2 regions of the Gracilibacillus salinarum genome follow, and region 2 is predicted to be linked to the other one. Evidence: a T-box and tRNA genes for the amino acid it is inferred to sense, from the RefSeq annotation. Region 2 holds a T-box; the other holds one or more tRNA genes.
The links. A T-box is a leader RNA that pairs with one kind of tRNA and senses whether it is charged. The one in region 2 lies ahead of pheS (phenylalanine--tRNA ligase subunit alpha), so its partner is inferred to be a tRNA-Phe.

Region 1: it encodes a tRNA-Phe, which carries the amino acid that the T-box ahead of pheS (phenylalanine--tRNA ligase subunit alpha) is inferred to sense. The anticodon was not compared.

Annotation. Positions count from the first base shown of each region.
Region 1 covers NZ_CP095071.1:729,147-733,570, forward strand. The annotation lists gene MUN87_RS03685 (peptidoglycan D,D-transpeptidase FtsI family protein) at 1-355, opposite strand, end outside; gene MUN87_RS03690 (MFS transporter) at 415-1,647, opposite strand; gene sodA (superoxide dismutase) at 1,785-2,396, opposite strand; tRNA gene MUN87_RS03700 (tRNA-Phe) at 2,587-2,662, opposite strand; tRNA gene MUN87_RS03705 (tRNA-Ser) at 2,699-2,791, opposite strand; tRNA gene MUN87_RS03710 (tRNA-Ile) at 2,801-2,877, opposite strand; tRNA gene MUN87_RS03715 (tRNA-His) at 2,898-2,973, opposite strand; tRNA gene MUN87_RS03720 (tRNA-Met) at 2,982-3,058, opposite strand; tRNA gene MUN87_RS03725 (tRNA-Asn) at 3,060-3,134, opposite strand; gene MUN87_RS03730 (Na/Pi cotransporter family protein) at 3,283-4,424, opposite strand, start outside.
Region 2 covers NZ_CP095071.1:982,544-986,967, forward strand. The annotation lists gene pheT (phenylalanine--tRNA ligase subunit beta) at 1-741, opposite strand, end outside; gene pheS (phenylalanine--tRNA ligase subunit alpha) at 757-1,791, opposite strand; T-box leader at 1,846-2,087, opposite strand; gene MUN87_RS04920 (TrmH family RNA methyltransferase) at 2,164-2,907, opposite strand; gene sspI (small acid-soluble spore protein SspI) at 3,008-3,220, shown strand; gene MUN87_RS22270 (lytic transglycosylase domain-containing protein) at 3,596-4,225, shown strand.

The sequences.
Region 1 (4,424 bases), 250 kb from region 2:
TAATTGTGATGTATTTTGCCAATTTCTTTGCCAGTTCTAATCTTTCCGTTGCCGATTCACCATTTTTAGGAGGTGTATATGTAATCGATTTGACTGCCTGGTTATCTACTACCAGATCAAAATTGCTATCATACATCTTCCCTCTCGGCACAGGTTTTTCAGACGGTGTGTTATCTGTCTGATTTATCTTCCTTTGTGCCTCTTCTCCATTCAGGATCTGAACAACCCCAAGCTGAATAATCAATAGTGAAAAAACGGCAAAAACCGATACAAATAAAATATTTAACCGGAAAGGCAATTGCGCCTTTTTCTTTTTCGTTTTTTTCTTTTTTCCCCATTTAAGATGCAATTTCATGTTCTACTCCCCCTGATGAAAACATCTTATATAGTATAACACGAAAATCTGTATTATTACTATGATGGAACGTTATAGATAGAAGAATCAGTTTTTCGCACAAAATAGTAAGCAATGAGATTTCCCGATCCTATCGTCAATAGTAATATTGGTATAATAAACTTAGGATCAAATAATAAAACACCTATAATAAACAGTGATATGGCGGATACCCTGCCAATATTGACAAACAACTCACGGAAAATGATATATTCTATCCTCAATTCCCTTGCTCCTTTCGCCTTACCTATAATATCATACGTAAGCGAAATGAATGGCACGTTAAAGACTGGATAGGCAACCCCTACTACCACACCGTACAGTAATAACATCCAGAAACCAGGCTGGAATACAAAAATCCCCACACCCAGATATAATAATAACCCGCCAAAGAAAATTGTCTTTTTTCGATTGTCTTTTTTCGTTAATTTTGTGATGACATAGTAACCAACAAAAGAACAGAATGAAAAAAGGAGGTTAAATGATCCTAACGCAAATTCACTGTTCGTAGCAATGTAGACCCAAATCGCTACAATAAAAATAAATAATCCTTCTCGTAAACCTTGAAATACATGCGCATTAAGAATGTATCGCCAGTTGTTGTTTGTTTTTCTCTCCTCCACTACACGCCGGAACAGAAAGCGACCAGTAGCTTTTCGCTTTTTGAGGAAAAACGAACAAATTACAGCTAATAAAAATAAAAAAAAGGATATAAAAAAAATAATACTATACCCTTGAAAATTATCTAGCTTCGAAATAATATATCCTGCCACAAAAGGGCCAATCATACCACCTAACGATTGTAAGACCCCCAGTATACCATTAAAAAAGTCACGGGATTCAGGCTCGGTTACCTCAAACGTTAACACGTTAAATGCTAACCAATAAAAGCCATAACCAATACCTAAGATTGCCCCTAATAAGTACGGTATATTAGAAGCTTGTTCACCTACTAACAACACTGTGACGTAGAATATCGACAAGAAAGCAACTCCAAAGCGAATAATAAGTGTCCGGTCTACTTTCTTCGTAAACTTACCTGCTATTACAAACGCAATCGGTTGTAATAGGTAAATAAATAAATTATATACCGCAATATCTACATAGTTGCCTGATTGCTTCCATAAAAAAACATTTACGAATGCATTCGATAAAAATGTAGCTAACGAATACAGTCCGCCAATCGTTAAAAGTATCTTTAAATCCTTACTATTGGGTAATCGGTTTGTCGAAGATTTCGGCTTATGATTCATCGTATACACCTCACTACAATCTAACCTTTATTTTGATCCAGAAAGTAGGAGTTATGCATATGAATCCTAGATAGAGGCACAAAACACAAAAAAAGGACTATAGTCTCAAACTATAGTCCTTGTTGTGTTCGTGTTAATTATTTTGCTTCATTATATAAGCTTGCTACTTTATCCCAATCCACTACATTCCAGAATGCCGCAATGTAATCAGGGCGTTTATTTTGATATTTAAGATAGTACGCATGCTCCCATACGTCTAATCCTAAGATAGGTGCTTTACCTTCTGAAATAGGAGTGTCTTGATTTGGTGTGCTGATAATTTCAAGGTTACCATTGTTTACTACTAACCAAGCCCAGCCTGAACCAAATCGGCCTGCTGCAGCAGCTGCAAATTCATCTTTAAATTTGTCTAGGCTGCCGAATGTAGCATTAATCTGATCTGCTAATTCACCTGTTGGTTCACCGCCGCCATTTGGAGATAACAATGTCCAGAATAAGCTGTGATTAGCATGTCCGCCACCGTTGTTACGCACTGCTGTACGGATATTTTCAGGTACCGCATCAAGATTTGCAAGAATGTCTTCGATTGATTTACTAGCTAAATCATCATGACCTTCAAGTGCAGCATTTAATTTTGTAACATAAGTGTTGTGATGTTTAGTGTGATGAATGTTCATTGTCTCTTTATCAATATGAGGCTCTAATGCATCATATCCATAAGATAATTCTGGTAATGTAAAGTTTGCCATGTTTAATTCCTCCTATTTTTTAATTAGAAAGTATAAAAATCTCTCTATTCAGAATGGTATCAAATCATTTTATTGAAATGCAACTATTTAGCATTTCTTTTTTTAATATAATTTATACAAGGAAGGATAAAAAATGATATGTAATTAAAATCAAATAAAAAAACAAGCCCTTTTCTTTGCTTGTTTAAAATGGTGGCTCGGGACGGAATCGAACCGCCGACACACGGATTTTCAGTCCGTTGCTCTACCGACTGAGCTACCGAGCCAATCACTTATGAAATTAAACCAATTATTATGTAACATGGCGGAGGAGGAGGGATTCGAACCCCCGCGGGCCGTGAAGCCCCTGGCGGTTTTCAAGACCGCTCCCTTCAGCCGGACTTGGGTACTCCTCCGAATGTAATTGGTGGACCCTGCAGGATTCGAACCTGCGACCGATCGGTTATGAGCCGATAGCTCTAACCAACTGAGCTAAGGGTCCTATCTTACTTATGTTTTTAATGGGGCGACCGGTGGGGATCGAACCCACGTATGTCGGAACCACAATCCGATGTGTTAACCACTTCACCACGACCGCCATTATTATGGTAGCGGCGGAGGGAATCGAACCCCCGACCTCACGGGTATGAACCGTACGCTCTAGCCAGCTGAGCTACACCGCCATGGCTCCACAGGTAGGATTCGAACCTACGACCGATCGGTTAACAGCCGATTGCTCTACCACTGAGCTACTGTGGAATGAAAATGAAATTATGTAATTACTGAAGCGACATTTAATAATTTACCATATCCATATTAGATCGTCAACAGTTTTGTTAGATTTTTTTATTTTTTTTGTCGAAAGGGATGAAAGTAGCCTGAAATAATCCAGACTACTTCCCACTATCTATTGTTTATAACGTTCGCCTAATACTTCATCTGCAATGTTTACTGCATGATCGCCTATACGTTCTAGGTTACTGATAATATCAGCAAAAACAATTCCTGCAGCACCAGAACAAGCTCCTTCGTTCAAACGTATAATATGTTTCTTTCGGTACGTTCTTTCCATTTTGTCAATTTCATTTTCTTTTTGTACAACATTTAAGGCTGCTTCTCTGTCCATTGTATCGAGAGCTCTAATAGCCTCTTTTACTGTACTGATCGTTAAATCAAACATGTCATTTAAATCGATCATTCCTTGCTCAGTAATATCAACTTTATTGGACATTTTAAAATGGACCAGTTCAATAATATTTTCAAAATGATCACCAATACGCTCAATATCGCGAACCGAATTAATCAATGCAGAATGTTTGTTAATTTCTGATTCCGAGAAATCTTTTTTAGATAAATCGACCAGATAAGAAGTAATTTCACGATCCAGATTATTTAATGCCCCTTCAATTTGAATAGCAAGTTCAGAGGTCTTCGGATTTTGTTTGTTTAAGAACAGACTTGTTTCTTCTAATCCTTTCGTTGCATACTCACCCATTCTGATTACTTCGGCTTTTGCCTGATCTAATGCGACAGACGGTGATTGCTCAATAAAAATTGGATCTAAATGTTTTGGTTTATATTCTATTTCTACGTCCTCACCCGGGATGATCTTGGTTACAAGTAATGCTAATAAACCGATAAACGGAAACTGTACTACAGCATTTAGTATATTAAATATACCATGTGCATAAGCAATAGTCATCGACGGATTTAATTCAAGTGCACCTTGAATATAAGTAATAAAATTACTGTAAGCTCCGATGAAAATTATTACTATTGATGCCCCAATTACGTTAAATATAACATGAGTCAATGCTGCTCGTTTCGCTGCAACAGTTGCACCGATAGATGCTAATACCGCAGTGATGGTTGTCCCGATATTATCCCCGAATAATACAGGTAAGGCTGCTTTTATTTCGATTGCACCTTCCATCATCAAGCTTTGCAATATACCAATGGTTGCACTTGAACTTTGAACGACAACAGTAAACACTGTTCCAATAATAACACCAAGTATTGGGTTATTCGACATGTCCACCGTTAATTCAT
Region 2 (4,424 bases):
TGCCATCAAACAATTTCGCATCCATAGAGGGGACGGCCCGACTTTTATATCTTTTGCAACAAACGCTCCATAATAAGGGTTCTCTTCAATTGCTTCCACTTTTACTGTTACAGCATCTGACACATTGTCCTCAACTGTATGATAATTCGTATGTGGCAACCGGATCGGCACATCCAAGATAGCTGCAACTTCATAAGCAACCCCCAGCATGCTTAAGGCATCAGATCGGTTCGGAGTTAATCCTAATTCCATAATAACATCATCTAAATTCAGCAATGACGTTACATCTGTACCAACTTCTGCATCCTCTGGAAAAACGAAAATACCAGTAGTGAACTCTTTCGGTACATATTTTTCCTCTACCCCAAGCTCTTGCATGGAGCAGATCATTCCATTAGATTCAATACCACGTAATTTAGCTTTTTTGATTTTGAAGTTTCCAGGCAGAACAGCACCTGGTTTAGCTACAGCTACTTTTTGGCCAGCTCTAATATTCGGTGCACCACAAATAATTTGTAATGTTTCGTCACCTACGTTCACTTGGCATACATTCAATTTATCTGCGTTGGAATGTTGTTCACAGCTTTCCACATAGCCGACCACTACATTATTTGCTGGTGTCGCGAAATTTTCTAATCCTTCTACTTCAATCCCTGACTTCGTAATGCGTTCTGCTAAATCTTCATAGCTTAACTGATCTATATCGACATAATTTTTTAACCAATTTAATGATACTAACATGCTTTCTCGTCCTCCTTATGCTTGATGGTACTGTTTCAAGAATCGAATGTCGTTCGTATAGAAATGACGTATATCATCGACACCATATTTCAGCATAGCAATTCGTTCTGGTCCCATACCGAAGGCAAATCCGCTATACTCTTTTGGATCATAACCAGCCATTTCTAATACACGAGGATGTACCATACCAGCTCCTAGAATTTCAATCCATCCTGTTTGTTTACAAACACTGCACCCATCCCCATTACAAACCTTACAGGAAATGTCCATTTCAACCGATGGCTCTGTGAAAGGGAAGAAACTAGGGCGTAAACGGATTTGACGATCTTCTCCAAACATTTGTTTAGCAAAGCGGTCTAATACCCCTTTCAAATCGCTCATACGCACATTACGATCCACATACAATCCTTCTATTTGGGTGAATTGGTGAGAATGCGTTGCGTCATCCGTATCACGACGGTACACTTTACCAGGACAAATCATCTTAACCGGACGTTCACCTTTAATCATATTCATCGTTCGTGCCTGCACTGGTGATGTATGCGTACGCAGTAAGATATCTTCAGTAATATAGAAAGAGTCCTGCATATCTCGTGCTGGGTGACCTTTCGGTAAGTTTAGTGCTTCGAAATTGTAGTAATCTGTTTCTACTTCAGGACCTTCACGAACTTCAAATCCCATACCGATAAAAAGGTCTTCAATTTCTTCGACTATACTCGTTAACAAATGCTTGCCACCAGTTGGTACAGGACGCCCTGGCAATGACACATCAATGGTTTCTTCTGCTAGTTGTTTTTCTAACTCTTCCGCTTCCATTGCTGTTTTCTTTTCATCTAATGCATTTGCAATATTGCCACGAACCGTATTGGCTAATTCACCAATGACAGGTCTCTCTTCTTTTGATAACTTCCCCATGCCTCTTAATACTTCTGTAATGGGACCTTTTTTACCTAAATACGCAACACGCACATCTTGCAATGCTTGCAGTGATGTTGCTTCATCTACTTTCTTTAATGCTTCTTGTTCCAAGGCTTGCAATTGTTCTTTCATATTTGGAACCTCCTTTTTAATTTCAAAAACAAATAAAAAAAGCCCCATCCCTATAAAAGGGACGAGACTGTATGTATCGCGGTACCACCCTTGTTGATACAGCAAATCAAGCTATATCCACCTCAGTAATCAGATAACGGTTTTCCCGGAACACCTTTACTTGCTCGAAGCAAGGTCCAAGTGTCAGCTCCAGAGTGAATATTCAATATGTACTCGCCAGAAACACTTCCAGTCCACGGTGCTTCCTCCCTATAAACGATTCATGACATATCTACTGACTCTTTCGTCGCTTTTTATAATTGTTTTTACTTAATATAGTATAAGCAAGCTTGCAGCGGGATGCAAGTCCTTGTTCTTTTTTCTTTAAAAAATTTAAGCTTTTTTTACGGTAGCATACATAAGCACTGCTGCAGCAATACTGACATTTAATGATTCCGCCTTGCCATAAATCGGGATCTTTACATTTTGATCGGCTTGTTCCATTATTTCCGGAGAAACACCATCTCCCTCATTTCCAACAATAATAGCTACCTTATCAGGGATGGCTAAATCATGATAATATGCAGCATTGCTTAAGCCGGTAGACCAAACCGTTACACCTTGTTGCTGTAGTTGATCGATGCTGTCTTTCAAATTCGCTTGATAAATATCCATATGAAAAAGGGAGCCTTGCGTAGCACGAATTACCTTATCATTGTACAAATCAACGGTCCCGTCTCCTAGAATGACTGCATCAAACCCTGCTGCATCCGCTGTGCGAATCATTGTTCCGACATTTCCCGGATCCTGAACTCTGTCAATAAGCAATGCTCGGGATATCTTAGCACTATTTATTTCTTTCTTGTGAACGACAGCCAATACACCCTGTGGATTCTTTGTCTCCGTTATCGCCATCATGACATTGTCTGTCACTTCATGCAGCGTACATTGTTTCCAATCCGTTTCTATATCGGATCCTGTTTGATAAATAATCTCTTCTATTTTCCAATCGCTTTTAATCGCTTCCTCGATTAAATGATACCCTTCTATGAGGAATTTTCCTTCCATATCTCGCTCTTTTTTCTTTTTTAGTTTGCGCCAGCTTTTTACTTTTTCATTTTTCACAGATGTTAACATGTCTACTTCATTCCTCTTCTTTAATTGCTTCTATCATACATATTATGACACATTCAGGTCAAACTAAAATGAAATAATGAGAGAAAATGGGGTGAAAAAGATGGATTTGAATTTGCGTAAAGCAATTATTTCCAATGTAACCGGAAATAATGCCAACCAATTAGAAGCTACAATCGTCGACGCCATCCAAAGTGGCGAAGAAAAAATGTTACCTGGCCTTGGTGTTTTATTTGAATTATATTGGCAACATGCAGAAGAACAAGAAAAAACAGAAGTACTGCAAGCTCTAGAAGAAGCAGTTAGTCAAAAATAACAAGAAAACGTCGCAGTTCACGAAGAGCTGCGACGTTTTTGCTTGCACGTTAGGAAGTATAAAATTTTAGCATAGAAGCAGTTCGACGTAGTGAAATTTTAAAATGTACCAAGAATAAGAAAAAAATACGGCACTCGCTAATGGACGAGGCGAATGCCGAATTTTTCTAATCAGTCAAGCAGTTAAGCTGTATTGCCATATGGTCATTTTGAAATAGTTTTTCTGCATAGCAAAGCTAGTCACAGTCACCTGCTGCAGTGCTTAGCATTAGATCATTACAATTCCCACATTACTTCTTACAAAATCGATTGCTTTTTCTAATGATTAAAGGTATAGTGAACGTAGTTATATCTTACTAAAAGGGAGATTATATCATTGAACGTTCAATCATTCTATCCACTCATACAGATGCAGGCTATGTCTACGATAACCGGTACAGGTAATAGTACTTCTTCCTCATCCGATTTCTCGCAGCTCCTCCAATCTGTTATGAATGATTCCGTACAAGCCTATACGACTAATAACCAGATTCCAGCTGAACAATTTTTAAATGCTACTGCTACAAGTCAATCCATTCGTGATATGTTAGCAATCAACGTGGAAAACAATATATCAACTAAGCAACCGAACCAAGACATACAATCGATTATAGAACAAGCTGCCGCTACCTTTAATATCGATGCAAAATTAATTGATGCGGTAGTTCAAACGGAATCAAATTATAATCCGGATGCTGTCAGCCAGGCAGGTGCGCAAGGGTTAATGCAATTGATGCCTGGAACTGCAAGCGGTCTAGGTGTGACAAATGCATTTAATCCAACAGAAAATATTTTTGGCGGCACGCAATATTTAAAGAACATGCTGGATCGATATGATGGCAACAAATCACTTGCATTAGCTGCTTACAATGCCGGCCCTGGAAATGTTGATAAATATCAAGGAATCCCACCTTTCGCTGAAACACAAGCATATGTCAAGAAAGTTCTTGGAAGTTACTTAGCATAACGAAAAGCTAGTAAGACTCTGGAATAACAATATATAATAAATGAAAAGCCGAACATAATATGAATTCTTTTCAAAGAGAAGATTCATGTTATATTCGGCTTTTTTCCTACGCTGTATGGATATACTGCGAAGTAACTTTAATTCAGATAGTGACAAAGCAGGAATCAAATAATTAGGAGAACTCTTTATTCCAAGTGGA